One region of the Dickeya fangzhongdai genome, then DNA from elsewhere that is predicted to be linked to it. Evidence: predicted binding sites of a transcription regulator. Region 1 holds the regulator's gene; each other region holds the start of a gene.
What was found. Region 1 encodes CRP, which controls carbon source genes, mostly activating them, when cyclic AMP is high. Its sites were predicted from a motif close to ATGTGANNNNNNTCACAT; they were not measured.

Region 1 (3,211 bases):
AGCTACTGAAGAATTTCCTTGATTTATAGAGGGATAGTGGGAGCAAATCCGGCTTTATACCCGTCATGCTTCACGTTGCAGGTGTGCCGGCGTTATTACCAGGCCCTTCCTATTTAGGGCATGTCGGATTAATGATTGCGTATTTTTGATTTTTTATGCATATTTAATGACTATATTTTCACTCGAAAACCACGGATATCACAACGGGGCAGCAAATGGCGACAGAGAAAGCAGCAGTAACACGGGATACTTACGATAAGGTAATTCTTCCGGTTTATGCACCCGCGCAGTTTGTGCCGGTAAAAGGCAAAGGGAGCCGTGTCTGGGATCAGCAGGGCAAGGAATATATCGATTTCTCCGGCGGCATCGCGGTGACGGCGCTGGGGCACTGCCATCCGGCGCTGGTGGCGGCGTTGAAAGAGCAGGGCGAAACCCTGTGGCACACCAGCAACGTGTTCACTAACGAACCGGCGCTGCGTTTGGCCACCAAACTGATTAATGCGACCTTTGCCGACCGCGTCTTTTTCGCCAACTCCGGCGCGGAAGCCAACGAAGCGGCATTCAAGCTGGCTCGTCATTACGCCATTACCCGCCACAGCCCGTACAAAACCAAGATCATTTCGTTTTATCAGTCGTTCCACGGTCGTACGCTGTTCACCGTTTCCGTCGGCGGCCAGCCGAAATACGCCGATGGTTTCGGCCCGAAACCGGCGGACATCGTGCACGTGCCGTTTAACGATCTGGATGCGGTAAAAGCGGTGATGGATGACCACACCTGCGCGGTGGTACTGGAACCGATTCAGGGCGAAGGCGGCATCACGCCTGCCACGCCGGCGTTTCTCAAAGGGGTTCGCGAGCTGTGCGACCAGTATCAGGCGCTGCTGGTGTTTGATGAAGTGCAGTGCGGCATGGGCCGCAGCGGCAAGCTGTTCTCTTATATGCATTACGGCATCACGCCGGACATTCTGACCACCGCCAAAGCGCTGGGCGGCGGTTTCCCGATCAGCGCGATGCTGACTACGGAAGAGATCGCGTCGGTAATGGCGGTCGGCACCCACGGCACGACTTACGGCGGCAATCCGTTGGCCTGCGCCGTGGCGGAAGCGGCGCTGGATGTGATCAATACGCCGGAAGTGTTGTCCGGAGTGGTGGATCGCCATGCGCGCTTTGTGTCCGCGCTGGAGAGTATCAACGCGCAGTACGATATTTTCGACGAAATCCGCGGCATGGGGCTGCTGCTGGGCGCGCAGCTGAAACCGGCCTGGCATGGCCGCGCCCGGGATTTCCTGGCGGCATCGGCGGATCTGGGGTTGATGGTTCTGGTGGCGGGGCCGGACGTGATTCGCTTCGTGCCGTCGCTGGTGATTACCCCGGAAGAGATCGATCAAGGCATGGCGCTGTTCGGAAAAGCAGTGGAGCGGGTGGTGAAAGGCGCGTAAGCCGCGGTTTTTCTTTCCACTAAAACGACAAGAGCGTGCCTGGGCACGCTCTTTTTGATCCGGCTGATGTTGATCCGGTGGATGATAATCAGCGGGTGCCGTACACCACGATGGTTTTACCGTGGGCGGAAATCAGGTTCTGATCTTCCAGCATTTTCAGGATACGACCGACGGTTTCGCGGGAACAGCCGACAATCTGGCCGATCTCCTGTCGGGTGATCTTGATCTGCATGCCGTCCGGGTGGGTCATGGCGTCCGGCTGCTTGGCCAGGTTGAGCAGGGTTTGCGCGATACGACCGGTAACGTCGAGGAACGCCAGGTTGCCGACTTTCTGCGAGGTCACCTGCAGGCGGCGCGCCATCTGCGAGGACAACCGCATCAGAATATCCGGGTTGACCTGAATCAGCTGGCGGAATTTTTTATAGGAAATCTCAGCGACTTCGCAGGCAGTCTTCGCCCGGACCCACGCACTGCGTTCCTGCCCATCTTCGAACAAGCCAAGTTCGCCGATAAAATCGCCCTGATTCAGATAAGAAAGAATCATTTCCTTGCCTTCTTCATCCTTGATCAGCACGGCAACCGAGCCTTTCACGATGTAGTAAAGCGTCTCTGCTTTTTCACCCTGATGAATCAGAGTGCTCTTCGATGGGTACTTGTGAATGTGGCAATGAGAAAGGAACCATTCGAGAGTCGGGTCTGTTTGCGGTTTGCCGAGAACCATTCGCTGTTATCCTCTGTTGTAATTCACTGCGCAAATCACAGGGCTCAGAGTTCCCTGTACGGCGTGATAACATAGTTATAATTCAATTCCGTCCTGGCGGAATGACGTCAGGGAATAAATATACTGAGGCTGTCTATCGGATGACGCCAGTAAGCCGGCTGCGGGTCTTGCAGAGGCTCAACATACACCGGTTTACTTCTTCGTTTGTAACACAGGTTGAGTGTAGTGTCTTGTGTTGTCTCGCTTCAGCATGATTAAGCTCTGATTATCAGGCTTTTTTGTACATAAGCGGTGTAAAATTTCAAAAATAATTGATTGAGGGCAAACTTATGCAGGCTCGGGTGAAATGGGTTGAAGGGTTAACGTTTCTTGGCGAATCCGCGTCCGGACATCAGTTGCTGATGGACGGTAACGCCGGCGATAAAGCCCCCAGCCCGATGGAAATGGTGCTGATGGCGGCAGGCGGGTGCAGCGCCATTGATGTGGTGTCTATCCTGCAGAAAGGCCGTCATGATGTGGCGGACTGCGAAGTGCGTCTGACCTCTGAACGCCGTGCGGAAGCGCCGCGCCTGTTCACCGCCATCAACCTGCACTTTATCGTTACCGGCAAGGGGCTGAACGACAAGGCGGTAGAGCGCGCGGTGTCGCTGTCGGCGGAGAAATACTGCTCCGTGGCGCTGATGCTGGAGAAGGCGGTGACGATTACCCACAGCCATGAAGTGATCGCGCTCGACTGAATTGCCTGCACGCGGCGGCTAACTTCACCGCCCGCCGCGTCGCTTAATCAATATGATTACCTTCTACTAACCGCTGCACCAGCGGCATCATGATCAACTCCATCGCCAGCCCCATTTTGCCGCCCGGCACCACCAGCGTGTTGATGTGGGAAATGAACGAACCCTGCAGCATCGCCAGCAGGTAGGGATAATCAATGTGGTCCAGCCCCTGAAAGTGGATGACCACAAAACTTTCGTCCATCGACGGAATGGCTTTGGCGGCAAACGGGTTGGAGGTGTCCACCGTCGGCACGCGCTGAAAGTTGATATGCGTG
Region 2 (3,211 bases), 420 kb from region 1:
TCGTCTGGGACATGGACGGCGTGCGGATATTGAACATGCGGATGAAATCACTCACCGCCTGCTGTTCATCGCCGTGCCGCAGCGACCCCGCGGCATTGCTGAAATAGCGCAGCGCGGTCAGGGACATGTTTTCCTTCACCGACATGCCGAGCACCAGCCCGTCGTGCTTGCGGTCTTCGGAAATATAGACGATGCCGCTGGCAAGCCCGTCCTGCGGACTGCGGGTCACCACATCCTTACCGTCCAGATGAACGTTGCCGTGGGTACGCGGCAGCGCGCCGTAAAGCACTTTCATCAATTCGGTACGACCGGCGCCCATTAACCCGGCGACACCAAGAATCTCACCCTTGCGCAGCGTGAAACTCACGTTTTCCACCCCCGGCCCGGACAATTCGCTGACCTGCAAACGCACCTCGCCGGGCGCCTGATTCAGGCGGGGATACTGATCTTCCAGCTTACGCCCCACCATCATTTCAATCAGCGAGTCTTCCTGCAATTCACTCACCGGGCGCTCGCCGATGAACTGGCCGTCGCGAAAGACCGTCACGTCATCACAGATTTCAAAGATTTCTTTCAGTCGATGGGAGATATAGACGATGCCGCAGCCATGAGACTGCAGTTCTTTAATCACGCTGAACAGCGACGCGGTTTCGGTATCGGTCAACGCATCGGTGGGTTCATCCATGATGATGACCCGTGATTCAAAGCTGAGCACCTTGGCGATTTCGACCATCTGCTGGTCGCCAATCGACAATTCGCCCACCAAACGACGACTGTCATAACGCAGATTCAAACGCTTAAGCAGTTTGTCCGCCTCGGCGTACATCCGTTTCCAGTTGATACGCCCCAAGCGGTTGGTAAATTCGCGGCCAAGGAAAATATTTTCCGCAATGGTCAGTTGAGGAATCAGGTTCAGTTCCTGATGGATAATACCGATCCCTGCTTCCTGAGAGGCTTTGGGGCCGCTGAAAGCCACGTCCTTACCTAGAAAATGGATACTGCCGGCATCTTTGCGATAAATCCCCGTCAGTACCTTCATCATGGTGGATTTGCCGGCACCGTTCTCACCCACCAGCGCCATGACCTTCCCCGGATAGACATTCAATGCCGCGCCGGAAAGCGCCTTAACGCCGGGAAAGGTTTTGGTGATGCCTTGCAATTGCAGTAAAGGTTGCATCGGTACCTCAGAAGGTGACGCCGGCACAAAGGATCACATTCGCATACGGAGAACATTCTCCAGTGCGAATAATGGCCCGGCTTTGGCCACTTTGCTTTTTGAAATCCTCATGGCTGACGTAATGCAGTGAAATAGTATTTCCCTGGTGTTGTTCAAGTTGTGCTAACTGTTTCAATAATGCGTCATGGAGTTGCGTATTCTTCTCGATGATTTCCTGCGCCAGAATCGCGGCTTCAACCTGCATTTCCGCCGTTACCACATTCAGCACCTGCAAAAAACCGGGCACATTATGGGTCAAGGCCAAATCGATACGGGTTGTGGTCTCCGGAATCGGCAAACCGGCATCTGCTATGACAATTTGGTCGGTATGCCCCAGCCGGGAAATCACCGATGAAATATCGGAATTAAGTAACGCACCTTTCTTCATTTTTATTTACCCTGATAGCGAAACGTTTCGCTTGTATGACAAGTGTAGAAAAAGAACAGGAGAAGGCAACGATTATCTTATGAAAATGTGATCGTTATCGAAACGTTTCGTTGGCGTAATAAAAGGAAGATTTTACGTTATTAAAACCAATAAAAATGCCCTGCCGGGAGCAACAGGCGGACCGCAGCCCGCCTGACAAGGCAGGCTATTTCTGGATTTTCCGTATCTGTTTCACATCCAGTTGAACCGAACTAAAGTCTTTGTCCAATTCGCCTTTCAACTCGACCCGATCTTCCGGGGTAATGGTCTGGCCTTCCCACCGTCTGTCATCAATGTCCACCAGGATGGTGCCGGTGGCGTCGCGAAACTGATAGTCATCTTTGCCAACACGCTGAATGATATTGCCCTGCAATCTTACCCAGCTGTCGTCACGCATGTCTTTAGCCTGCGCCACCGTGGTCAGGCTGCCATCCGGACCGGAAAAACCGCCAGTCGCAGAAGAAGGCGGCGTCGGCGCCGATTCGCTGGGGCCGAGAAATCCTCCGGTTTGAGCGGCGGATAACGAGGCGGAACACAACGCCGCAACAGCAACCAGTACAATGCGTTTCTTCATGAATTCTCTCCTGAGATCTTGATGGATTAAGCCGAATGACTAACTGCGGCTACTAAACCAAAAAGTTCTTAACAGGATCTTAAAGCCCACGGCGTTGCAGCGGTATTTATCCGGATTGCGGGCCGCCTCGCGTCGTGGCGCTGTCATCCTATTCGTTAGCAAAGGAAATAACGTATAAACACAGCGGAAAAAAGTAGGAGGGACGATGCGTATACTGTTAATCGAGGACGATCGTTTGATTGGCGACGGCATCAAGGCCGGGCTTATCAAGCTCGGTTTTAACGTGGACTGGTTCACCCAGGGAGACGACGGACTGGCTGCGCTACCCGCCGCACCTTACGATGCGGTGGTGCTTGACCTCAGCCTGCCGAAAATCGATGGTCTGGAGATTCTGCGGCAATGGCGCCAGCGTGGACACGACGTACCCGTGCTGATACTTACCGCGCGCGATGCGATTGAACAACGCGTTCAGGGGCTACAGCAGGGAGCGGACGATTACCTTTGCAAACCCTTTGAACTGACCGAGGTTGCCGCTCGTCTGCAGGCATTGATCCGCAGGCGTTATGGGCAGTTACAGCCGGTGCTGGCGCATGGCGCCGTCACGCTGGACCCCGGTTCCCGCCACGTGACGCTCAATGGGGAGCCGCTTACGCTGAAATCCCGTGAGCTGGCGCTGCTGGAACTGTTTCTGATGAACCCCGGCCACATCCTGACCCGTAACCAACTGGAAGAAAAACTCTATAGTTGGGACGACGAGGTCTCAAGCAACGCGGTAGAAGTGCACATCCATCATCTGCGCCGGAAACTCGGCAGCCATTTCATCCGTACCGTGCATGGCGTAGGGTACGCGCTGGGAGCCGCCGATGCTGACGCTTAACCTGCGGCTACGCCTGTTGCTGGGCTTTACGCTGCTGATGCTGCTGGTCGGTGGGGCTGCCGCCATACTGTCATGGACGCAAACCCGTCATAACATCAATGAGCTGTTTGATACCCA
Region 3 (3,211 bases), 2.5 Mb from region 1:
CAGCAGCGGCATGGCGTTGTTCTGTGCGAAGTCTTCAAACTGCAGCAGCACGTTCGGCCAGCGGCGTTTCACCGCCTGAATGAATTCGTTCACGAACTCGTAGTATTCGTCGCCGGTAATACGTGGGTGACGCCAGCCCATGTACAGCGGGTCGTTGAGCAGTTGCGGGTTGTTGGTGCCGACATCCAGCACCACCGGCAGGGTGTAAGCCGGGCTGATGCCGCCGCAGGCGGTGTACAGCGACAGTTTACCGATCGGAATACCCATACCGCCGATGCCCTGGTCGCCCAGACCGAGGATACGCTCGCCGTCCGTCACCACGATGACTTTTACGTTTTGTTTAGTGGCGTTTTGCAGCATATCGTCGATATGCTCGCGGTTGGGGTAGGAGATAAACAGGCCGCGGGCACGGCGGTAAATGTCGGAGAAGTGTTCACAGGCGGCGCCCACCGTCGGCGTATAAATGATCGGCATCATTTCGCTCAGGTGGTTTTCCAGCAGACGGTAGAACAGGGTTTCGTTGGTGTCCTGAATGTTACGCAGGTACACGTGCTTTTCCATGTCGTTCTTGAATTCCTGATACTGCCGCCAGGCGCGCTCTGCCTGTTCTTCAATGGTTTCCACCGCTTCGGGCAGTAGGCCGTGCAGGTTGAACTGGGCGCGCTCCGCCTCGGTAAAGGCGCTGCCTTTGTTCAGCAGGGGAAATTCGAGCAGGATAGGACCGGCATAAGGGATATAAAGCGGACGTTTACTTTCGTATTCCAATTCCATGACTTTCGACTCTTTGGGTAGCGGAAATCGGTTCGAAGAACCAACGAAACGATAGGATAACGCGGATCTTAAAGTACCCCAAAAATATGTACAGGGATTGTTAATTAAAATAATTACAGATGACTTGCATATGAAAAATATGTGGGGAAAGTCACATATTATCGCGCTTCTGCTGGAAAAAGAGGGGGGTTGGGGGGCCGGTCTTACTCACACGGTGTGAATTTTCCACCACCGAATCGACGCAGCGCCGCCATATGAACGCATGGCGGCGCGCTATGTTTTAGTGCGCCGGTTCGCGGCACAGATCGGTACAGCCGAATGACGCCAGCAACGGCTGGGCCAGACTCCACTGGCTGAGCGTCACATGGCTGGATTCCACCAAAACCGCCCGTTGAATGTCGCTGAACGGCTCGCTGGCCAGATTGACCAGATTCAACGCCGCCTGCAATGGCGGCAGGCTGGGGTTGAACGCGGCGTTTTCCGCATAACGCCCGGCGTAACGGCGACCGCGGCGGGTTTCCAGCGCGATGCCGCTGAATGCTTTACTGTACGGCGCGTGGCTGCGGTTGGCCGCCGCCAGCGCCAGCTGGCGCAGGGGATCGTCTGTCGTCAGCGTCAACCCGTTATCGATGTCATCCATCAACAGGGTGTTGATCGCCAGATCGCGCGGGCCAAACGCATCCGGCAGATAGTGGCCGAGCAGCGCGGGTGAACGCCCTGGCAGGCAAATACGCAGTTCGGGCGCGCTATTGAGTTCGTTCATGAACTGGCGGCAGTGCCCGCAGGGCGTGTAGTTCACCGTCACCGCCCGCAGCGCCGGTTCGTCGCGCAGCCAGGCGTGGCTGACGGCGCTTTGCTCGGCGTGGACGGTCTGTTGCAGCGGCAGGCCGTCGAACTCCATATTGGCGCCCCAGTAGAAGGCGCCGCTGACGCCCTGTGCTATCGCGCCGACGTGAAAGTGAGACACCGGCGTCAGCGCGCAGGCGGCGGCCAGCGGCAGCAGGGCGAAAGCCAAACTGTCGGCGTCGAGCTGGCTCTGGGCGCAAATGCTGCTGACATCGTCGGCGGTCAGCATGGCGGCAAAATCATCACGCGCCAGTATCGGCGCCAGCGTGGCTTGCAGCGCCGCAGGCAGTTGCGTGAAAGCGTCGTGGAAGCGTGCTTGCATGATGGTCTCTCTTTCCCGGTTTTCAGAGCATGTTAACCAGAGTCTGGTCAGACACGCGGCGATTATTTGTGATTATTATCACTTTTTATATGAAATACATGAAAAAGAAATCACAAATGCGAGATGTATCTCAAGTTTATCGGCCGCAGGTCCGGTTGGTATTGCGGCAGCGGTTATGAACCGCCGTCCGGCAATGCCGCTTCATTTTCCTGCTGAATGATCGCATCTATTTTTTGTGCGAGTCTTTTCGCCTGCTCAACCACCTCCGTTGCGCTCAACCCGTATTGATGGCTGAGTGTTTTCCAGTCATAGGCTCTGGATTTTCTTCCCTCAGGAAAGTGTTGATAGAGCAAGTCGGTGAAGGCGCAATGCGAAGAGGAGAAGGCTTCATTCAGGTAGGCCTCGGCATAAAACACCCGTAGGCCGAAGCGAGGATGACGGCTGTTTTCGCTTTTTTCTCTGAAAATGTTCACGTAGATAGGCCAGTACGTCTCCGCGCTGATTTCCAGCATGGCGTCGGTCGCAAAATTAAACCAGGTGCGGCTGATTTGCAGATTATTGCTGTACGAGCCGTCGTCACCCTGCAAATCCGGCAGGGCTTTTTTCATGTTAACCAGCACGCCGGCGATGCCGCGGGATTGGATCAGCTTGTCGCAAAGCGGGCGGTGCTGTTGCAGGAACAGCAGCATTTCGGCGTCGATGCCGGCAAATTTGCTGACGCGCCATTGGACAGGCGAGTGATTTCTTTGCTGGTAAAAGTGTTCCACCAGCGGCGCATAGCGGATTGCCAGCGTGGCGGAGAGCTCTGAGATTCTTTGCTCGGCCGGGCTTTGCCAGTCGGCCTGTTTCTGGCAGTACGACAACAGCAACTGCACCGCGGCATGATGATTTTCAGATTGCAGTCGGGCGCGGTGCGCCGCTTTATCCAGCCACTGGTAGTTCATAAATGCCCAGCGCTTGGCCTGGCTGACAAAATCGTTATCGGCTGACTGGTTAAACCATTTGTCGATGGCGACGAACAGGAAGTTATAGCCGTGGAAACAGGCGTTGCGCGCCAGCGCGTTTTTCACCGCGGCGTGATAGTCGTCAAGCTGAGCGACATCGGGGGTTGAGCCAGCTTTATTCTCTATCGTGACGATAAATTTGTTTTGCGGGTCGATCAAAAACAGGTCAAGACGGCGGCGACCCCCGTTAAGGTCGACAATGCTGAATTCCCGGCAGACAAACAGCGAACCAAAACTGGTCTGATGGATTAAGCCGGGGGTCCAGATA
Region 4 (3,211 bases), 810 kb from region 1:
GGACTGTTCATCATAGGCGCTCGCTTAGCCAAACTCGCGCAGACGATGCAGCAGTTGCAATAACGGCGACATCGACTTGGTGTTGCGGGTATGCTCGCCGGTCACTACCACCGTGGCGGTGGTCCCGGCCGGATACAGGTCGCCCCATTGCTGATCGAGACGAATCCTGACCGGCACCCGCTGTGCCAGCCGTACCCATTCCAGATTGGAATCCACCGTCGCCAGCCCTTTGGTGTCGGCGGAACTGCTGCTGTTGGTTACTCCGGCGGCGATGCTATCCACCGCGCCGAACAGAATCTGATTGCTGCCCAGCGGGGTGATTTCCACCCGATAGCCGGGGCGCACGCCCGCCAGTTTGGTTTCTTCCATGTAGGCCAGCAGATAGAACGAATCCTTTTTCACCAGCGCCACCGCGGTGGAGCCGCGGGTAATGTATTCGCCAGCGTGCACGTGCAGGTTGGTTATCCAGCCATCGGCCGGGGCTCGCACCACCGTACGCGCCAGATCGAGCTTCGCCAGTTCCAGCTCCGCCTGCGCCTTTGCCAGCTGATGCAGCGTGGTTTGCAGCGCATTGCCGGACTGTTCAATCTCTTCACGCGACATCGCCTGCACGCCGAGACGCTGGCGGCGCGCCGACTCCCGCTTTTTCTCATCAGCCAGCGCCTGATAGTAGGCCACGTCCGCCTGCGCCTGCTCCAGCGCCTGCTGGTAACGCGGCTGATCAATCACGAACAGCACATCGCCCTGCTTCACCGGCTGGTTATCCTGCACTTTCACATCGGTCAGCAGGCCGCTGACATCGGGGGCGATCGCCACCACATCGGCGCTGAAACGAGCGTCGCGGGTCCAGGGAGATTCGGTGTAAAACGACCACACGCGCACCAGCGCCACCGCGGCCAGCAACACCAGCACTAGCGTGATGGCCATGCGGCTGAATTTTTTGATCATCACTTTCACAACAGATGCTTTCACAACAACCTCAAAGACCGAAACGAAACAGCAGATAGAACAGGCAGACAAACAACGCGGTATTAAACAGAGCCGGGTGCCAGACCCGGTCGTAAATGCCCGTGGGATGCAGCAGTCGGATACAGATAAAAAACAGCGCCAGCGTCACCAGCAGCACAAAAAACACCGGCGGGAACGACAGGCCGAACAGCACCATGACCGGGAGTGAATTCATCCTCTTTTCCTTTTTTTCACCATCACGCCGCCCGTCGCTCGCATCAGCAACCGTATGTGTCGGGGTCGGGGAAGATGAGGTAAACACCCATTCCCGTCGGCATCGCTGCCAGCGGGTGAAAGACACAGCTTTAACTGAATAATCACGATGGCGGGCGCTGATTTAATGCAGATCGCTTGCGGCGTTAAATCAGCGTTTTAAACCCTTCAGAACGACCACGGCAGCAAAGACGAGTAATCAGGACCGCTCTTCGTGGTCAAACAGGCTATATTATGAAACGTTATTATTATGTTATCTACGCAGTGTGATCTAAATCACTTTTAAGCCAGGATTAACAATGGAACGATTAAAGAGCATGTCGGTCTTCGCCAGAGTAGTGGAGTTCGGCTCGTTCACCGCCGCCGCCCGTCAGCTGGAAATGAGCGTATCTGCCGTCAGCCAGACGGTTACCCGGCTGGAAGATGAACTGCAGGTGAAACTGCTCAACCGCAGCACCCGCAGCATCGGGCTGACGGAAGCCGGCAGGATCTACTACCACGGCTGCCGCCGCATGTTGCACGAAGCGCAGGAAGTGCATGAGCAGTTATATGCGTTCAACAACACCCCGATCGGTACGCTGCGCATCGGCAGCTCCTCCACCATGGCGCAAAACGTGCTGGCGAATATGACCACCGACATGCTGAAGGAGTACCCAGGGCTGTCGGTCAATCTGGTGTGCGGCATTCCGGCGCCGGACCTGATTGCCGACGGATTGGACATCGTCATCCGGGTCGGCGCGCTGCAGGACTCCAGCCTGTACAGCACCCGTCTCGGCTCCATGCCGATGGTGGTCTGCGCCGCCAGAAGCTATCTGGCGCAGCACGGCACGCCGGAAAAACCCGCCGACGTGAGCAACGTATCCTGGCTGGAGTACAGCGTCCGCCCGGACAGCGAATTTGAGCTGATAGCGCCGGAAGGCATCACCACCCGGCTGACGCCGCAAGGACGCTTCGTCACCAACGACCCGGTCACGCTGATTCGCTGGCTGAAAAACGGCGCCGGCATCGCCTATATGCCGTTAATGTGGGTATTTGAAGAGATCAAACGCGGCGAAATAGAGATCCTATTCCCGCGTTATCATTCGGACCCGCGCCCGGTGTACGCGCTCTACACCCGCCGCGACAATCTGCCGCTGAAGGTGCAGGTGTGCATTAATTACCTGACCGAGTATTTCAACAAGGTGGCGCTGATTTATCAGGGATACCGGCAGGAACACCCGCAGAGCGAGCCGCCGCAGAAATAAATCAGGCCGCATCGGCGGCCTGATTTAACAACCAACGTATCAACGCTTAGGCGGTGCCGCCTACCGTAATGTTGTCGAGCTTCAGAGTCGGCTGACCGACGCCGACCGGCAAGCTTTGCCCTTCTTTGCCGCACACCCCGACGCCTCTATCCAGCGTCAGATCGTTGCCGACCATCGAAATCTGCTGCATGGCTTCAATGCCGGAGCCAATCAGCGTCGCGCCTTTCACCGGTTTGGTGACGCGGCCGTTCTCGATCAGGTACGCCTCGGACGTGGAGAACACGAACTTGCCGGAGGTGATATCCACCTGACCGCCGCCAAAGTTCGGCGCGTACAGACCGTAATCCACGCTGGCGATGATCTCTTCCGGAGTGGATTTGCCCGCCAGCATGTAGGTGTTGGTCATACGCGGCATCGGCAGATGGGCGTATGACTCGCGGCGGCCGTTGCCGGTCGGCGCGACGCCCATCAGACGGGCGTTCAGTTTGTCCTGCATGTAACCTTTGAGAATGCCGTTCTCAATCAGCACGTTGTACTGGCCGGGCACGCCTTCGTCATCCATCGCCAGCGAACCGCGGCGCCCTTCCAGTGTACCGTCATCCACCACCGTACACAGCTCGGATGCTACCAGCTTGCCGACCTGACCGCTGAACACCGAAGTGCCGCGACGGTTGAAGTCGCCTTCCAGACCGTGCCCGACCGCCTCGTGCAACAGCACGCCCGGCCAGCCTGAGCCCAGCACCACC

Region 2: the regulator CRP is predicted to act here: its motif matches at 1,690-1,707, upstream of rbsD (D-ribose pyranase).
Region 3: the regulator CRP is predicted to act here: its motif matches at 2,006-2,023, upstream of cdd (cytidine deaminase).
Region 4: the regulator CRP is predicted to act here: its motif matches at 1,486-1,503, upstream of aaeR (HTH-type transcriptional activator AaeR).

What each region holds. Positions count from the first base shown of each region.
Region 1 is NZ_CP025003.1:4,541,557-4,544,767, reverse strand. It holds gene CVE23_RS20425 (aminodeoxychorismate synthase component II) at 1-29, shown strand, start outside; gene argD (bifunctional acetylornithine/succinyldiaminopimelate transaminase) at 216-1,439, shown strand; gene crp (cAMP-activated global transcriptional regulator CRP) at 1,528-2,160, opposite strand; gene CVE23_RS20410 (OsmC family protein) at 2,490-2,897, shown strand; gene CVE23_RS20405 (phosphoribulokinase) at 2,941-3,211, opposite strand, start outside.
Region 2 is NZ_CP025003.1:4,956,706-4,959,916, forward strand. It holds gene rbsA (ribose ABC transporter ATP-binding protein RbsA) at 1-1,177, opposite strand, end outside; gene rbsD (D-ribose pyranase) at 1,185-1,604, opposite strand; gene CVE23_RS22220 (YgiW/YdeI family stress tolerance OB fold protein) at 1,810-2,217, opposite strand; gene qseB (quorum sensing response regulator transcription factor QseB) at 2,423-3,094, shown strand; gene qseC (quorum sensing histidine kinase QseC) at 3,081-3,211, shown strand, end outside.
Region 3 is NZ_CP025003.1:1,970,700-1,973,910, forward strand. It holds gene CVE23_RS08940 (NAD-dependent malic enzyme) at 1-771, opposite strand, end outside; gene cdd (cytidine deaminase) at 1,052-1,939, opposite strand; gene CVE23_RS08950 (PDDEXK-like family protein) at 2,113-3,211, opposite strand, start outside.
Region 4 is NZ_CP025003.1:325,735-328,945, reverse strand. It holds gene aaeB (p-hydroxybenzoic acid efflux pump subunit AaeB) at 1-11, opposite strand, end outside; gene aaeA (p-hydroxybenzoic acid efflux pump subunit AaeA) at 25-948, opposite strand; gene aaeX (p-hydroxybenzoic acid efflux pump operon protein AaeX) at 980-1,183, opposite strand; gene aaeR (HTH-type transcriptional activator AaeR) at 1,521-2,465, shown strand; gene tldD (metalloprotease TldD) at 2,512-3,211, opposite strand, start outside.